2 regions of the Brachybacterium sp. genome follow, and region 2 is predicted to be linked to the other one. Evidence: predicted binding sites of a transcription regulator. Region 2 holds the regulator's gene; the other holds the start of a gene.
The links. The regulator LexA, encoded in region 2, represses DNA repair genes until DNA is damaged. The targets are predictions, from matches to a motif close to TCGAACANNTGTTCGA.
Positions count from the first base shown of each region.

Region 1 (9,156 bases), on a different contig from region 2:
GCCGCAGGTGCAGGCTCACCGCTGTGCCGTGCTCGATATGGACGGGAACCGTGGTGGCGCGGTCCTCGCGCAGCACGGTCACCGGGGGGAGCGTGCGCTCCCAAGGGGCACGTTCACGCGCGCGCCGTACGGAGGCGATGTCCTCCTCGGTGCTCGCGGGCGCACCGAGCGCGCCGAGGATCGCGTGCAAGGTGTCGTCGGCGACATCTTTGAGGGTGCCGTCCCAGCCCCAGTACTGGGTGCTGACACCGAGGTCGCGGGCGAGATCACGCAGCGCTGAGGAATCTGGGGCCATGGGGCAATCGTAGCGGCCGGTGCTGCCGCGACGTACCGTGTCGGCTCAGGTCCAGGACGGCAGCCACATGCGGTACCGCCACTGCTCGACGTCGAGCACCTGGCCGGTCCATACCGGCCAGAAGAACGCGGAGACCAGGACGATCAGCACCAGCAGGGAGCCGACGAACAGACCGCCCGCCAGCCGTCGTTCCCTGTCCGCGCCGGCGGGACCGATCACCAGCGTCATCACATAGGCCAGGCACAGGATCAGCCAGGGCGAGAACGCCACGGCGTAGAAGGTGAAGATCGTGCGGTCGGTGTACATCAGCCACGGGAGGTAGCCGGCGGCGATTCCCGACAGCGCTGCCCAGCCCCGTCCATCCCGGAAGACCACCGCGATCACCAGCGTCACCAGGAGCGCCAGCGTCCCCAGCCACCAGATCAGCGGATTGCCGACCGAGAGGATGTGCGCGCCGCACTTGGCGACCTCGCATCCCTGCTCCCCATACTCGTAGGAGCGGTAGTAGAAGTTCGTGGGGCGCAGCTGCAACAGCCAGCCCGCAGGGTGCGCCGCATAGGGATGCTCCGAATCCAGCCCGACGTGGAAGGAATAGGCCTGGCGGTGGTAGAGCCACAGCGACAACAGCGAGTCGAGCACCCCGTTGCCGGTGGCCATGTCCTGCTCCGCCGTGAGGTGGCGGTTGTAGCCGACCGCAGAGGCGAACCAGCCGGCGAACGACGCCACATAGGTGACCAGCGCGATGCCGACGATCGCGAGGAAGGCGGGCACGGCATCCCGGACCAGGCCGCCCAGCAGCCAGTCGCGCTGGGCGATGGTGCGGCGCGCCCACCAGTCCCACAGCACCGTCATGATCCCGAACACCGCGACGAAGTAGAGCCCGGACCACTTCACCGAGCAGGCCATCCCCAGCAGCAGGCCGGCCAGCAGGCGCCAGGGCCGGATCCCGCCTGAGACCCCGAGCGGAGGGGCGCTCTCGGCGCTGGCGTGCATCGCCGCCGAGGCCAGCGCGAGTCGCTCGCGGAAGCGATCACGGTCGATCAGCAGTGCACCGAACGCCGCGAGCACGAAGAACATCAAGAAGGGGTCCAGCAGGCTGGTGCGGGAGTGGACCAGGGACACCCCGTCGATCGCCAGCAGCAGGCCCGCGATCAGACCGGCGGTGGTCGAGCGGAACAGCCGTCGGCCGATCCGTGCCAGCAGCAGCACCGCGATCGAGCCCAGCACCGCCGAGGAGATCCTCCAGCCCCAGGGGTTGTCCGCGCCCAGCAGCAGCATCCCGCCGCCGATCAGCCACTTGCCCAGCGGAGGATGGACCACGTACGCGCCCTTGGGCTCGTAGGAGTCCACATCCCCGGCCTCGAAGGCGGCGTCCGGCTCCTCGGGCCAGGACATCTCCACACCCTCCTGGGTGATGGCGTAGCCGTCCTTGACGTAATAGGTCTCGTCGAAGATCAGCTCCTCGACAGACCCCAGGCCCCACAGGCGCAGCACCAGTGCCAGCCCGAACACAGCCATCGCCCCGGCCCATGCCATCCGGGACAGCGGCAGGTCGAAGGTCTTCAGCCGCCGACGGTAGGAGGCGAGTAGCGCGCCCGGCTCGTCCTCGACGGGGGCGCGGTGGGTGGCTTCCTCCTCCGTGTGCACCCGCACATGCTAGGACATCACCCGGCGGGAGCAGCGGGGCGCGCGGGGAGCGACAGCGGAGTGCCCGCGAGCCGCAGGCTGGTTAGCATGGCCAGATGCTCGAACCCGGAGTCCTCACCCTCGCCGCCACCCCTATCGGCAATCCGCTCGACGCCTCGGTGCGCCTGATGCGTGCGCTGGCCGAGGCGGACCTGATCGCCGCCGAGGACACCAGACGGCTCGCCCGCCTGGTGCGCGATCTCGAGGTGGAGACCAGCGGGCGGATCCTCTCGTACCACGAGCACAACGAGGCCGAACGGACGGGCGTGCTGCTCGAAGCGCTCGCGGCAGGGCAGCGGGTGCTGATCGTCACCGATGCCGGGATGCCGGTGGTCTCCGACCCGGGCTTCGAGGCAGTGCGGGCGGCGGCCGAGGCGGGCTTCCGGGTCACCGTGATCCCCGGCCCCTCGGCGGTGCTGACCGCGCTGGCCGCCTCCGGGATCGCCCCGGACCACTTCACCTTCGAGGGCTTCCCTCCGCGGCGCGAGGGTCGCAAGGCCTCAGCGCTGGAACCGCTCGCATCCGAACTGCGCACCATGGTCTTCTTCGAGTCGCCGCGCCGCACCGCCGCCACGCTCGCCGCGATGGCTGAGGCCTTCGGGGTGGACCGCCGCGGCGCTGTCGCCCGGGAGCTGACCAAGACCCATGAGGAGATCGTGCGCGGCACGCTGGCCGAGCTCGCTGCCTGGGCCGCCGACGGCGACGTGCTCGGAGAGGTGGTGCTCGTGGTGGCAGGGGCCGAGCCCGCCGCTGTCACTGCTGAGAGCCTCGTCGAGCAGGTGCTGGCCCGGGCTGCGGCAGGGGAGCGGCTCAAGGATGCCGCCAAGGAGCTCGCCCGGGCGCATCCCGGGGTCGGCGCGAGTGAGCTCTACGACCTCGCGCTGAAGCGGCGCAGCTGAGGCATCGCGGTTGACTCGCCGCGGTGAGGGACTGCGGCTGCAGCACCGCAGCCGCGACTCCGTGGCTGACGGGGCGCGGATCATCGCTGCCACCGAACAGGAGCGAACATGACGACGCCCCCGACAGCAGCTGCTGTCGGGGGCGTCGGCGGAGATCTCGGTGGAGCGGGCTGGGCCCGCGCCGGATCACTCCTTGATCGAGATCAGTCTGCGACTACTCGACTGATTTCCTACCGCTCGCAAGCTCGCAGTACGTCGATCAGTCCTCGATCTGGAGGAGGCCGCGCTGGTACGCCTTTGCGAGGCGACGCGGCACGGAAGCGGTGCGGCCACGAACCGTCACCTGCACGAGGTCGGCGTTGTTGGCCTTCCACTGCGAGCGGCGGGAGTGCGTGCGCGCACGGGACATCTTGAACTTGGGCACTGCCATGGGATGCTCCTTGACGGTCCGGAGGGTGAACTGGCGTTGACGCCCGTCCCGAGCAGCGACCCGAACCCGGTCCGTGAGGAATCGGGGCGCTCGGGTGCACGAAAGGACGCACAACGACGACTCATCTTGCCACATCGTGGCCTTCACCGCTCGCTCCGGGCCCGTGAGCTATCGCACCGGAGTGGTGGGATGCGTCGCACCTCACTCAGCGCGCCGGCTTGAGGTCCCTCTCTGGCCGAACCGGGCACAGTCTGGTCACGCTCGCGGCTCGGGGGCGCCCCGTTGGTCCTGGGTTCACCCCGATCCTCCTACCATGGTCGCATGCCGTCTGAGCACCAGAACCCGTCCGGCGCCGCGGTCCCGCCGCCGGTGCGCGACCGTGAGGACATCGATCCTCGCGGGAAGAAGCGTGACCGCTCCTGGCCCGCGATCCCGGAGCCGCTGCCCTTCCCTGTGATCGACAACCACTGCCATCTCGACTTCGCCGACGGAGACGAGCAGCTCAGCGTGCTCGACCATGTCGCACGGGCCGCCGCCGTCGGCGTCGATGCGCAGATCACGATCGGTTCGGATCTCGAGGCGGTGCGCTGGACCGCGGCACTGCTCGCCTCGGAGACATGCCCGCCCACCCTGCGCGGCGGTATCGCCGTGCACCCCAACGAGGCGGCGCTCCATGCACGGGGCAAGGACCAAAAGGGCCGTGAACTGGTGGGGCTGGATGAGGCGATCGCCGAGGTGTCCGAACTGCTGCGCGGCCCCGGAATGGTGGTCGTGGGGGAGACGGGGCTGGACTGGTTCCGCACCTCACGGGACGACGACCAGGCCCGCACCGCCCAGATCGAGTCGTTCCGCGCCCACATCGCGCTCGCCAGGGAACTCGATCTGCCGCTGCAGATCCATGACCGGGACGCCCATCGCGACGTCCTCGAAGTCCTCGAGGCCGATGGCGCCCCCGAACGCACCGTCTTCCACTGCTTCTCCGGCGATGCCGAGTTCGCGCGCACCTGCGTGGATCGCGGCTGGTTCCTCTCCTTCGCCGGGACCGTGACCTTCAGCAGCGCCGGCTACCTGCGCACCGCGCTCGCGGAGGTGGGACTCGGTCAGGTGATGGTCGAGACCGACGCACCCTTCCTCACCCCGGTGCCCTACCGCGGGCGACCCAACTCCTCCTACCTGATCCCTCACACCATGGCCACCATCGCCGAGGTGACGGGCACCGACCTGGAGCAGGCATGCCGCGCGATCCGCACCACCACCCAGGATGTCTACCGATGGCCTCTGGAGGTGGCGGCATGAGCGGCGAGACGACGCCCAGCGCAGGGCTCCTGCTCACCGCGCGCGATATCCGTGACCTCGCCGAGGCCGCGGGCATCCGGCCCTCGAAGCAGCGCGGGCAGAACTTCGTGATGGACCCGAACACCGTGCGGACCATCGTCGGCCGTGCCCACGTGGAGCCGGGGCAGGCGGTGCTCGAGGTAGGACCCGGACTGGGGTCCCTGACGCTCGGCCTGCTCGAGACGGGGGCCGACGTGGTCGCCGTCGAGCTGGATCGCGGCCTGGCCGAGCTGCTCCCGCTCACGCTGCGTGCCCGTGGCGTCGAGGACGACCGCTTCCAGCTCCTCCACGACGACGCCCTTCAGGTGACCGAGCTGCCTGCGCTGCCCCGAGCGGGTGAGCCGACCGCGCTGGTCGCCAATCTTCCCTACAACGTCGCCACCCCCATCCTGCTCACGATGCTCGAGCGCTTCGACTCCCTCCGCTCGGCCCTCGTGATGGTGCAGTCCGAGGTGGTGGACCGTCTCATCGCCGGCCCGGGCTCGCGCACCTATGGCGGCCCCAGCGTGAAGCTCGCCTGGTACGGGCGGGCCGTGCATGCGGGGAAGATCTCCCGACAGATCTTCTGGCCGGTTCCCAACGTCGACTCGGCGCTCGTGGAGCTGGTGCGGCACGAGCAGCCGCTCGGCACCGCCGAGGAGCGGGAGTCGGTCTTCACGATCATCGATGCCGCCTTCGCCCAGCGCCGCAAGACACTGCGTGCCGCGCTCGCCGGCTGGGCTGGGACCGCACCGCGTTCCGAGCAGATCCTGCGCGCCGCCGGCATCGACCCCGGCGCCCGTGGCGAGACCTTGGAGATCGATCAGTTCCGGGCCATCGCCCGGGCGGAACAGGGGCTGGCACGGACCGAGGGTGAGGCCCTCTGATGCCGTCCGCACTGGACCGCGTGGTCGTCCGCGCCCCGGGGAAGATCAATCTGTCGCTCATGGTGGGCGGGGTTGACGGACGCGGTTATCACTCCCTGGCCACGGTGTTCCAGGCAGTCGACCTCTACGAGACGGTCACCGCGACCCGTGCGAGCACTCTCAGCCTGGAGCTCACCTCGGAAGTCCCCGGAGAGCTCCCTCTGGATGGCAGCAACCTCGCCCTGCGGGCGGCTCAGCTGCTGCGTGAGGAATGCGCTCTGGAGGTCGGCGCTGCGCTGCACATCCACAAGCAGGTGCCGATCGCCGGCGGCATGGGCGGCGGGTCGGCGGACGCCGCGGCGACGCTGGTCGCGCTCGACCGCCTGTGGGGGACCGGGCTCGGCAGCGAGAAGCTGCGCGAGCTCGGAGCGCAGCTGGGAGCCGACGTCCCCTTCGCGATGCTCGGCCACACGGCGCTGGGGCGCGGCAACGGCACCGACCTCACCACCGTGCTCACCCATGGCGAATGGACCTGGCTGCTCGCGGTCCCCGGCGGTCACCTCTCGACGCCGGAGGTGTTCCGGAAGTTCGACGAGATCTCGTTGACGAACGGGCGTGCACTGCCCGAGCAGCCGGATCTGGATGAGCGGCAGCTGCAGGCGCTCAGCGGCGCGAACCTCGAACTGCTGGCGGATACCCTGCACAACGATCTGCAGGCCGCAGCGTTCGCGCTGCATCCGCGCCTGGAGCCGGTGGTCGAGGCCGCCGAACGGCTGGGAGCGCCGGCCGCGCTGGTCAGCGGCTCAGGGCCGACGGTCGCCGTGCTGGTCGAGGACGAAGCGCAGGCCCGAGGAATCGCCGCGGGACTGATGCGCGATGGACTCGTCGAGAGCTGCCTGGTGGCGCGGGGTTCCGCGCCGGGGGCGAGCGTGCTCGAAGCGAGCTGAGCGTCGAGCGACGGAGTCTCGCGCTTATGCGTCGGGGCTCTTCACTCTGCCGGCAGCGAGATCGTCGTTTCGGGGCCTCGATCGAGCTGGGACTCCATGGGCTCTATGGGGCTCACGATCTTCCAACGCGCTGGCCATTTTCCAACGCGCTGACCACCTTCCAATGCGCTGACCACCTTCCGACGCGCTGGCCACCTTCCAATGCGCTGAGCATCGCCACCGGTAGCCGGAGACCTCGTTCTGTACGGGGCACTTCCAGGTGCCCATCGAGCGCGGACAAACTGGTCATCCGCGGCTACCTGCTGTTCCTCTCGGTGCGATCTGTGATTGCGAAGTTGATGGTAAAGGGATCGCTATTTCGGTGTCCGGACGCCGGTCGTGCGTGTCCCACGTGACTATATGGCTCCGTCTGTGAATAATGCAAGAGAAAGCAGCGATTGGAAATGTCTGTGTGGATGTGGTGTCTTGGCGCCCTCAGTTGTACAACATCTGGACCTGCTTCGATGAGGCCGCCTGGCCGCTTCGTATGCTGCCCGTGAATAGCAGGATAGTGCCGTTCCCGCACTTCGCAGTTGCCGCGACGGTTCCTCCACACTCCCAGTTATCCACAATTCAAGATTACTGATTGGTAGAGTTCCCTCGCGCCTTCCTTTCGTCGAATAGGTGTGCGAAAATGGCGCCATGACAGATCAGTCGCACAGTGATGATGCAGACTCCCAGGAGGCCGGGCGCGGCGTTTCTGGTGATGCGTCTCGCCATGCGGGTGCGGGCGAAGGATCGGGCTCGGGCTCGGAGGTGTCAGGGCCCCGGTCCGTCGCGGCACGCATTCGGCGGCGCAGCACACTCCCGATCTCCGCGAACGACGAAGAGCTGTGGATCGGTGACACCGACATCACCGCTGTGCGTTCCGTGCTTGCTGAGATCGGTGCGGACGGGTCGTTCGCGCTGGAGAAGCTGGCCGCGTCCGAGACCATCTCGCTGCTGGCGCGGGTCCAGGATCTGAACGGTGCGATCGCAGCGGTGCAGGCACGGGCGCTGGTCCACCTGGAGCACGTGGTCAAGGAAGATTCCCTGCGCCGCGAGGACACGCCGAAGCAGGCGGTGAAGATCGCACGCTCGGAGACATCGAAAGCCCTGAAGCAGTCGAAGTCCTGCGTCGGCCAGTCGATGTCCTCCTCTCGCCGGCTGGTCCTCTCCATGCCCGGCATGCTCACCGCGCTCGCGCAGGGCCGGATCCTTGCCACCTCTGCGCACAAGGTGGGTCGCACGATGGGGCCGGCAACCCCCGCTCAGCGCACCCAGGTCGATGAGATCCTCGCGGCCCACCTGCCCTACCTCGATGGCTGCGGCCCTGAAGAGTTGGCCGGTGAAGCAGCCAAGGTGCTGCACGGACTGGACCCTCGTGGCGCTGCGGACCGCCACCGCACAGCGAAGCGAGATCGCAGCATCACTGTGCGCCGGGGTGAGCACGGCATGTGCACTGTCACCGCGCACCTGCCGGCGCTCGACGGGGCCCGAATCCGCAAAGGGCTCTCGGTGGCTGCGGAGAAGGCTCGCGCCCACGGCGACCGGCGCGGCCATCAGCAGATCATGGCGGACCTCTTCGCCGATGCCCTGATCGGACGCGGAGAAGGGATCGACCCCTCCACGCTGGAGATCGCCGTCATCATCACGGACCGCTCCCTGCTCGCACCCGAGCACGCCGACGCCGCCACCATCGAGGGCTACGGCCCGGTGCCGTACGAACACATCCGCCAGGAGATGCTCGATGCGGCGACGTCAGATGTGGACGACCCCGATCTGACCATGGCCCTCCGTCGGCTCTACCTCGACCCAGAGGACGGGCAGCTCGTCGCCGTCGATTCCGTCTCCCGTGAGTTCCCGCCCGCCCTCGCCCGATTCCTTCGCCTGGGTCACCAGACCTGTCGCGCGCCCTACTGCGACGCGAACATCCGGCAGAACGATCACATCGTTCCCTGGTCGCAGGGAGGCCCCACCTCTCTTCTCAACGGCAACGGCGTGTGCGTCGGCGACAACCAGAAGGAAGAATCCGGCGAGAGAGCCCGGGTCATCACCGACGAGAACGGCGTCAGACGCACTGTCGAGTGGACAAGCCGATACGGACAGAAGGCCAGGCGACGGGGCATCAACTTCGACCCCCTCGGCACCGGGCTCAGACTCCTGGACGAGTCAGCACGACAGATGAGAGATGCGTCAGACCCCGAAAGCGGCGCGCCCGACGATGACACGGTCTCCGCAGTACATCCCGGCGCCGACGAAGAACGGCGCGACCCGATCGCGGGCGTTCCCCCGGGTGGTCCAGAGGATCCCAATGCTTCGTTCCATCGAGCCTTCGCACGAGTGGAGCGCAGGGCTCTCGATCTCACCGATCCGCATCCGAGATTTCGCAATGCCCGACGCAATCGGCACTGGCTCCTCCAGGGGCGCACCGACTACATCTTCACTCCGCACCTCGACATCATCGACAGCTGGTAGCTCGACAGCTGGCAACTCGACAGCCAGTAAATCGACGGCCTGTAAGGAGTCCCTGCACGAGGCCTCCAGGGATTCCGGACCGCCCTCACTCGAGCAGCTCGGACAGCTCCAGCCAGCGCTCCTCGAGCTCCTCGATCTCCGCCTCGACAGCGCGCAGCTCATCGGTGATCTTCTGCAGCCCGACATAGTCGGACTGGTCGTGCGCCGCGAGTGTGGAATGCAG
Region 1 is NZ_JBQDLF010000039.1:9,283-18,438, forward strand. Features, by position in the region: gene malQ (4-alpha-glucanotransferase) at 1-295, opposite strand, end outside; gene ACTH43_RS14095 (dolichyl-phosphate-mannose--protein mannosyltransferase) at 341-1,942, opposite strand; gene rsmI (16S rRNA (cytidine(1402)-2'-O)-methyltransferase) at 2,038-2,880, shown strand; gene rpmF (50S ribosomal protein L32) at 3,140-3,310, opposite strand; gene ACTH43_RS14110 (TatD family hydrolase) at 3,632-4,606, shown strand; gene rsmA (16S rRNA (adenine(1518)-N(6)/adenine(1519)-N(6))-dimethyltransferase RsmA) at 4,603-5,511, shown strand; gene ACTH43_RS14120 (4-(cytidine 5'-diphospho)-2-C-methyl-D-erythritol kinase) at 5,511-6,437, shown strand; gene ACTH43_RS14125 (DUF222 domain-containing protein) at 7,233-8,933, shown strand; gene ACTH43_RS14130 (ABC-F family ATP-binding cassette domain-containing protein) at 9,019-9,156, opposite strand, start outside.
Region 1: a site for LexA is predicted at 7,093-7,108, ahead of ACTH43_RS14125 (DUF222 domain-containing protein). Genes of this name have one in related genera too.

Region 2 (9,156 bases):
CCTCCGGATCCTGTTCTCCCGCCCCGAGCGTCTGCGGGCGGTCGCCCCCCACAGCCTCGCAGACCGGGTCGAGCTCCTGGTGCGGCCCAAGGATGCACCCTGGACCGTCGAGGACGTCCCCCTGCTCGACGAGGTCGCGGAGCTCCTCGGAGAGGACTCCGCACCGGCCGAGGCGCGGGCCCGCGACGATGCCGAGCGCCGCAAGGCCGACGTCGACTACGCCCGCAGGGTCATCGAGAACGTCGACACCTCCGGGATGATCCGGGCCGAGGACCTCGCAGACCAGGTCAGTCAGGTCAGAGACGGGCGGACCCTCGCCGAACGCGCCTCCTCGGAGCGCAGCTGGACGTACGGGCATGTCGTGGTCGACGAAGCCCAGGAGCACTCGCCCATGAGCTGGCGCGCGCTCATGAGGCGTGCGCCCACGAAGTCATTCACGGTGGTCGGGGATGTCGCGCAGACTTCCTCCGCCGGCGGCACCGACTCCTGGTCGGCCGCGCTCTCGCCCTATATCCAGGATCGCCTGCAGATCGAGCACCTCACGGTCAACTACCGCACCCCGAGCCGGATCATGGACCGTGCGGTGGCGATGGCCCGCGCGCACAACCTGCCGGTGACAGAGGTGAGCTCGGTGCGCGAGGGAGATCGTGATCCCCGCATCGAGCGCACCGAGGAGTCCTCGCTCACCGCCCGGACCGCTGACGCGGTGGTGACGGTGCACCAGGAGCGACTGGGACGTCTCGCCGTGATCGTGGCCGACGAGCGCATCTCCGCGATCGCCGCCGAGCTCCGCTCCCGCAGTGGGCTGCCGAAGGTGGGCGTGGGATCCGCGGGCGTGGACGACGAGATCGCCGTCATGTCGGCGCAGGACGCCAAAGGGCTCGAGTTCGATGCTGTCGTGCTGGTGGAGCCCGCTGAGCTGATCGACGCCCACGGGGCCGGGGATCTCTACGTGGCGATGAGCCGATCCACCCAGCATCTCGGAGTGGTCCATGCGCGCGCACTTCCTGCCGGCATGGCCGGCTGAGGACCACCCCGTCCGCTCACCCGCTGACCGTCCAGCAGACGAGGATCGGCGGCCGTGGCTTCCCCTCCACGACCGCCGATCAGGTGTGCGCTGCAAGAGCGCACGAGGGATATCTTAAGCACAGGAACAGGTGCTCAAGCGCCAGATCCACAAAATCTACGAAACCCGCACGATCCGGCGGCGGATGCATCCCTGCGATCCCGCTCAGCTCGGCTCAGACGGAGGTCTCCTCGACACCCGCCCCATGCAGGCCCTCGGCACGCAGACGTGCGATGGCGGCCTCGAAATCCTCGAGCGAGTCGAACGCCTGGTACACGCTCGCGAAGCGCAGATAGGCCACGACATCCAGTTCCTGGAGGGGCTGCAGGATCGACAGGCCGACCTGATGGGCATCGATCTCCGCGAGCCCGCTCGAGCGAATGTTCTCCTCGACCCGCTGGGCGAGCATGGCCAGCTGGCCGTCGCTGACCGGACGCCCCTGGCATGCCTTCCGTACTCCGGAGATCACCTTCGCCCGGCTGAACGGTTCGCTGACCCCGGAGCGCTTGAGAACCGACAGCGACGCGGTCTCCGAGGTGGAGAAGCGCCGCGAGCAGTTGGGGCACTGGCGGCGCCGACGGATCGTCGCACCGTCATCGGACGTGCGCGAGTCGACGACACGCGAATCGGAGTGGCGACAGAACGGACAGTGCATCCACTCAGGGTACCGGCATCGGATCCGCTCAGCGGATCGCATCCCCTGAGACGGGCAGCTCGATCTGCTGGCCCGCGGTCACACGGCCGGTGGGCAGGTGGTTGAGGGTACGCACCTCAGCGACGAACTCCTGCTCGCTCATGGCCTCCGGAGCGAACTCCTCGGCATAGCCCCAGAGGGTGTCTCCCGCCTCGACCGTGATGGTGACGGGCTGCTGGGAGTCGGTCCCTGCCAGCGCCGCAGGAAGATCCACCGTCAGCAGCACGGCGGCAGCCACGAGCAGTCCCAGCAGGAAGGCGAGGCCAGCGAGGAGGAAGCGTCCCCGACGGGTGGGGACGAGTCGAACGCGTGCTCGATCTGCACCCTCGACGCGCTGCTCGCGCTGCGCCGGAAGAGAGAGGACCGTGGCGGTTCCAGTATTCATATCCGAACTCCTGTTCGATCGAATGTATGTGCGACTGTAGCCCGACGTTCCGGCGACACGCAAGGGAAACATCGAACACATGTTTGGCTTCTGCCTCACGCCGCCCTACGCTGGGTCACACCACATACGGAACCGCGAGGGTCCGACAGACGACGCCAGGAGGCCTCACGATGACGCCGAGCACCCCCAAGCCGATCCGGTCCCGCGGCGAGGCTCCCGCCGATGAGCGCACCGAGGGGCTCAGCCGGCGGCAGAGGCTGATCCTGGAGACGATCAACGCGGCGGTCGCCTCACACGGCTATCCGCCCACCATGCGCGAGATCGGCGATGCCGTGGGGCTGACCTCCTCCTCGTCGGTGGCCCATCAGCTGCAGTCGCTCGAACGCAAGGGCTTCCTGCGCCGCGATCCCAAGCGCCCGCGGGCGATGGAGGTCGTGATGCCAGAGGCGGATGACGCCCCCGCGCCCCTGCCGGTGACCGAGCTCAGCCCGAACTCCGTGACGGTGCCACTGCTGGGGAGGATCGCCGCCGGTGTACCGATCACCGCCGAGGAGCAGATCGAGGATGTCTTCACCCTTCCCCAGCGTCTGGTGGGCGACGGCGACCTCTTCCTGCTCCAGGTGGTCGGGGATTCGATGATCGACGCCGCCATCTGTGACGGCGACTGGGTGGTCGTCCGCTCGCAGAACACCGCGGAGAAGGGCGAGATCGTCGCGGCGATGATCGATGGCGAGGCCACCGTCAAGACGTTCGTGCAGCGCGACGATCACGTCTGGCTGATGCCGCACAACCCGGCCTTCGCACCGATCCTGGGCGACCATGCCGAGATTCTCGGGAAGATCGTGGCGGTGCTGCGCGCGATCTGAGCCCCCGCTCGATCCGGTGCCGGGGCTGCAGCGACGCCCTGCGTCAGCTCTCGGAGAGGCGACGCAGCGCGCTGAGCGCGACCTCCGGGTCCGTGGTCGGCCACAGCGGGGGCATCGACTCCCGCAGATAGCCGCCGTAGCGAGCGGTCGAGAGACGCGGATCCAGCACCGCGACCATCCCGCGGTCCGCCGTGGAGCGGATGAGCCGCCCGGCCCCCTGTGCCAGCAGCAGGGCCGCATGCTGGGCCGAGATCGACATGAAGCCGTTCCCGCCCCGCTGTCCGATCCGCTCCTGGCGGGCTGCGGTGAGCGGATCATCAGGCCGGGGGAAGGGGATCCGGTCGATGGTGACCAGGCGCAGCGAACGTCCGGACACATCCACGCCCTGCCACAGGGTGAGGGTTCCGAACAGGCTCGCATCCTCCTCGTCACGGAAGGTGCGCACCAGGTTCGCCATCGAGTCCTCTCCCTGCACCGCGATCGTCAGGTCGAGCCGAGCTCGCACATGCTCGGCGGCGAGCTCAGCTCCCCGCCGCGAGGAGAACAGGCACAGCGCACCGCCCTGAGAAGCCTCGACCAGCTCCGTGAGGTGGTCGAGCATTGCCGTGGAGGGCCCCTCACGCCCCGGCTGCGGAAGATGACGAGCGGTGTAGAGGATCCCCTGCCGGCGATATTCGAACGGGCTGCCCACATCGAGTGCGGCCCAGGCGTTGGCGTCCTCCCGCGGCGGCAGCTCCGCCGGGTCCATCCGCGCGGCGCGAGCCAGCCCGACCTCCCCGGCCGCGGGTTCGAAGCGGCCCCCGAGGGCCAGGGTGGCGGAGGTGAGCACGGCAGTGCGGTCCTCGAGGATCGCACCGCGCATCGCACCCGCGACGCTCAGCGGAGCCACCTGGATGCTCGAGCGCCCGGTGGCCTGGGAATGCGAGATCGAGACCACGTCATCCTCATCGGGAGCGGCGAGCCGTTCGCAGACGTCGATGATCTCCTGGAGGTTGGCGCGAACCGTCTTGCGCGCGCCGGCGGAGGATTCGTCCCCCGCATCCTTCGCGTCCGAGTGGGCGGTGCGGGCCTCGACCCGGAGCTGGGTGACGGCGTCCCCGAGCCGCGCCGGGAGATCACCGATCACGCGCCCGTCGGGAGACAGCTCGAGGGCTTCGCGCAGCTCTTCGGAGGCGTCGTCCAGCGCCGTCCCGGCCACCCCGAGGCCACGCAGGTCCCGCACCGTGCCTCGGAGCATGCCGGGGGTGAGCACATCGGTGACGGCGCTGGTCACCCGGGCGGAGAGATCGTGCGCCTCGTCGAAGACGACCACATCGTGGTCGGGGATGATCCCGTGGTTGTCGAAAGCATCGATCGCGAGCAGGGCATGGTTGGTGACCACGATGTCGACTTCGCGCGCGAGCTCTCGGCTGCGCTCGGCGAAGCAGTCCTCCACCATCGGGCAGCTGCTGCCGATGCACTGATTGCCGGTCACGGAGACCTGGCGCCAGGCGCGGTCCGAGACGGCATCCTGGAGCGAGTCTCGGTCCCCGCTGTCCGTCTCCTCCGACCACTCGCGCAGGCGCCGCACCTGGTCTCCCAGGCGCTCGCTCCCGGTGCGGGCAGGATCGGTGGAGGCCTCGGCGAACAACGCCCCCGGATCCACGTCGACCGGATAGCCGCCGGCGATCTTGTGCTTGCACAGATAGTTGGCCCGCCCCTTGAGCAGCGCATAGGTGGGCGTGCGCGACAGATGCGGGGCCACCGCCTCGACCAGGCGCGGGAGGTCCTTGCGGACGATCTGGGTCTGCAGCGCGATGGTCGCGGTGGAGATCACGACCGGACGCCCGCTGACCAGTGCGTGACGCAGGGCCGGCACCAGATAGGCGAGCGACTTGCCGGTGCCGGTGCCTGCCTGCACCAGCAGATGGCGGCCGCCGGACATCGCCAGATCCACGGACTCCGCCATTGCCTGCTGGCCCGGACGGGGCGCTCCGCCGATCGCTGTCACGGCGGCGTCCATCAAGGTGGACAGGGGGATCTCACCAGCCGCGGGGGACGCGGGATGGTCGGTGGCGGCGGTCATCCGGTCAGGGTATCCGCGTCCGGTCCCGCGCCGTCTCAGGCTCTGCCCGACAGGCCGCTCTGCTGCGGCTCAGGCCACACCCCGGAGCTCGGCGGCGAGTGCCTCCTCCACGCGGGCATGGAGCCTGGTGCCCTCCATCAGGTGCTCCTCGGCGAGAACCTCGCCGGTGGAGTGGACCCGGGAGATGAGATCTCCGCGGGAATAGGGCACCACCAGGTCGATCTCCACGGCAGGACGGGGCAGGCGCTCAGCGATCAGCTCGCGCAGCTCCTCCATGCCCATCCCGGTGCGGGCAGAGACGACGATGCTCGTGCCGACCTGGCTGCGCAGCCGCGCGATGGTCTCCGGCTCCGCGACATCGGCCTTGTTCAGCACCACGATCTCGGGGACGTCGAAGCCCTCCAGCTCACCGAGCACAGCACGCACCGCGGTGATCTGCCCCTCGGGGTCCGGATGCGAGGCGTCGACCACATGCAGCAGCAGGTCCGAGCCTCCGACCTCCTCGAGGGTGGAGCGGAAGGCCTCGATCAGCTGCGTGGGCAGATGCCGCACGAAGCCGACCGTGTCCGCGTAGGTGAACTCGCGACCGTCCGGGGTGGTCGCTCGCCGCACCGTCGGGTCCAGCGTTGCGAACAGCGCGTTCTCGACCAGCACACCTGCGCCGGTGAGGCGGTTCAGCAGGGAGGACTTGCCTGCATTGGTATAGCCGGCGATGGCGACCGCCGGCACTCGGTGGCGCGCGCGATCCGCTCGCTGGGCAGCCCGTCCCGGCGCCATCGCCTTGATCTCGCGGCGCAGCTTGGCCATGCGGTCGCGGATGCGTCGCCGGTCCAGCTCGATCTTCGTCTCACCCGGACCGCGCGAGCCCATGCCCGCTCCGGCACCGCCCACCTGGCCGCCGGCCTGCCGGGACATCGACTCGCCCCAGCCACGCAGTCGCGGCAGCAGGTACTCGAGTTGCGCCAGCTCGACCTGCGCCTTGCCCTCGCGGGACTTGGCATGCTGGGCGAAGATGTCCAGGATCAGGGCGGTGCGGTCGATGACCTTCACCTTGACGATGTCCTCGAGCGCGCGGCGCTGGCCCGGCCCGAGCTCACCGTCAGCGATCACGGTGTCGGCTCCGTTCGCGGCGACCAGGTCGGCGAGCTCTGCGGCCTTGCCCTTGCCCAGGAAGGTCGCCGGGTCGGGGTGTGCACGGCGCTGCAGGACGCCGTCGAGCACCTCGGAGCCGGCGGTCTCGGCGAGCGCCGCCAGTTCCTGCAGGCTGACCTCCGCGTCCTCAGCGTTGCCCGAGGTGTAGAGGCCAGCGAGGACCACCCGCTCGAGGCGCAGCTGGCGGTACTCGACCTCGGTGACGTCCTCGAGCTCGGTGGACAGGCCCGCGACGCGTCGAAGAGCCTGCCGGTCGGCGAGGTCGTACTGCTCACCGTCGGCGTCAGAGCTGAAGGTGACGGAGGAGACCGAGGCGTCCGCGCGCGAGAGGATCCGCTCGGTGAGGGCGTCACGGGGACGGGACGAGGCCGTCGGGGCGGACTCTGCGGGGCCATCCGCGCTGTTCGAGTGCTCCGCGGCCCCGGTCCTCCCCGTGCTGGTCCCGTCGACGTCGGAGTCGGAGTCGGGTTCGGGATGGAAGGCGATGGGCACGGTCGGGGTACTCCTTGGCGTCGGGGAACTGCAGTGATCCCAGAGTCCCACGTCCGCACCCGCCGGTCGAGTGATTTTGCGCAGGGCGGAGCAGGCGTGAGCGTGGGCCATGACGCTTCTGCTCGGCACTCCTCCTCTGCCTCCGTATCCTGCAGGGGTGGACGAGCACTACTTCACCCCCTCCCCTGCGGCCGCAGATCGCCGCTTCCCCTTGCCGGTGCGCCTGGCGGGTCGTGAGCTGGACCTGGTCTCGAGCACCGCGGTCTTCAGCGGGCACGGCCTGGACAAGGCCACCGCAGTGCTGCTGGGCCGACTCGACGAGGTGACCCAGCCGCCTCCTGCCGCGACGATCCTCGACCTCGGCTGCGGCTGGGGCCCGATCGCTTTGACCGCCGCCATGCGACACCCGGACGCGCAGGTGTGGGCGGTCGACGTCAGCGAGCGAGCGCGTGAGCTGACCATCGAGAACGCACGCCGCGCGGGACTGAGCAATGTGCAGGTGATCTCCCCGGACGAGATTCCAGAGGATCTCGCTGTGGATGCGATCTGGTCGAATCCGCCGATCCGCATCGGCAAGCCGGCGCTGCGAACCCTGCTGCTGGAGTGGACAGGCCGGCTGCGTCCCCAGGGCACGGCGGCGCTCGTGGTCGGCAAGAACCTGGGAGCAGATCCGCTGGCGCGCTGGCTCGGCGAGCAGCTGCCGAACCGGACGGTCGCGAAGGTGGCAAGCGCGAAGGGCTTCCGGATCCTGGAGATCGGCCCGACGAACACCTGAGCCCGGCCGCGCCGTTCTTCCGGAGTGTGGCGCGGACCGGTCAGATCAGCGTGTTCCCGTCGGCCACCAGCTGGGCGGGGCCGGTGAGCGTGATCTCGCCGGTCGCGGTCCAGCCCACCTGCAGGCGCCCGCCGGGGACGTCCACGGTCCAGGGCTCCCGGGAATCATCGCCGGCGCGGTGGGCGGCAGCGACTGCTGCCGCGGCGACTCCGGTCCCGCAGGAACGGGTCTCCCCCACTCCGCGCTCGTGGACCCGCATCGCGATATGCCGTGGACCGCGCGCGCTGACCAGCTCGATGTTGGCGCCGCCGGCCGGTTCGGGGTCGAGGGCAGGTCGGTGGCCGAGGTCGAGCTGCTCGAGCACGACGTCGGCAGGGAGGAAGGCGACCGCGTGCGGGTTTCCCATATCGACGTCGGTCACCTCGAGGCGTCGGCCTGCGATCTCGACGGCGCGGTTCCCGGAGCTGATGCGCGAGGTGCCCATGCCCACCTGGACGCTCCAGGGCGCGCCCGGGGTGGTGGGGCGGTGGAGGATCTCCACCGAACGCACCCCGGCGCGGGTGAGGATCGCGAAGCTGTCCTCGCGGACATGCCCGGCGCGCTGCAGATGCGCGGCCAGCACTCGGACTCCGTTGCCGCACATTTCGGCGATCGAGCCGTCGGCGTTGCGGTAGTCCATGAACCACTCGGGGGCATCGGCCGGGATCTCGAGACCGGCGCTGCGGGAGCGGACGGCGCGGATCACGCCGTCGCCACCGATGCCGGCGCGGCGATCGGCGAGCGCGGCGACCGCGGCGGCGTCCAGGTCCAGCGCGCCCTCGGGATCATCCAGCACCACGAAGTCGTTCTCGGTCGCGTGCCCCTTGGTGAAGTCGATGCGCTCGTCCATGCCCCGAGCCTACGACCATGGCCCGTGCCGATGACGCCCCGACCCTACGACTGCGAGCGCTGCGGCGCGATGATGGACGATTCGATCTGCCGCAGCGCATGCTCGACCAGGTCTGCCCCGAGCGCGGCATCGAGCCAATGCACCCGCGGGTCACGACGGAACCAGGTGTCCTGCTTGCGCACCAGACGCCGGGTGCCCGTGATCGTCCCTTCGATCGCGTCGGGGCAGCTCATGGTCCCGGCGAGCACGGCGAGCCCCTGCTCATAGCCGATCGCCCGGCGTGCGGTGAGACCCTGGTCCAGCCCTCGGTCGCACAGCGCGCGGATCTCCTCCATGAGCCCCTGGTCGACCATCCGCTGCACTCGGGCGGCGATCCGGGCATGCAGCAGCGGACGCTCCAGGCGCAGGCCCAGCTGGATGGTGCCGGGGTCGAGGTAGCGGGGCTGCGGGAGGAACGCGGCGAAGGGACGCCCGGTCAGCTCCCCGACCTCGAGCGCCCTGACGATCCGCCGGGTGTCGTGGTGGCCGATCGTGCGCGCCGCCTCCGGGTCCGTTCCGGCCAGCTCGCGGTGCAGGGCCTCGGGCCCCTCCTGGGCCGCACGCTCCTCGAGACGGGAGCGGACCGCTGGGTCCGTGGGCGGGAACTCGATGTCATCGAGGGCGGCGCGCACGTACAGCCCGGAGCCGCCCACCAGGATCGGCACCCTCCCCCGGTCGCGGATCTCTGCGGCAGCCGCGCGCGCATCGCGCTGGTAGGCGGACACGCTCGCCT
Region 2 is NZ_JBQDLF010000005.1:46,229-55,384, forward strand. Features, by position in the region: gene ACTH43_RS03450 (HelD family protein) at 1-1,027, shown strand, start outside; gene nrdR (transcriptional regulator NrdR) at 1,242-1,721, opposite strand; gene ACTH43_RS03460 (peptidoglycan-binding protein LysM) at 1,750-2,145, opposite strand; gene lexA (transcriptional repressor LexA) at 2,316-3,011, shown strand; gene ACTH43_RS03470 (ATP-dependent DNA helicase) at 3,055-5,076, opposite strand; gene hflX (GTPase HflX) at 5,146-6,720, opposite strand; gene ACTH43_RS03480 (class I SAM-dependent methyltransferase) at 6,878-7,495, shown strand; gene dapF (diaminopimelate epimerase) at 7,536-8,384, opposite strand; gene miaA (tRNA (adenosine(37)-N6)-dimethylallyltransferase MiaA) at 8,429-9,156, opposite strand, start outside.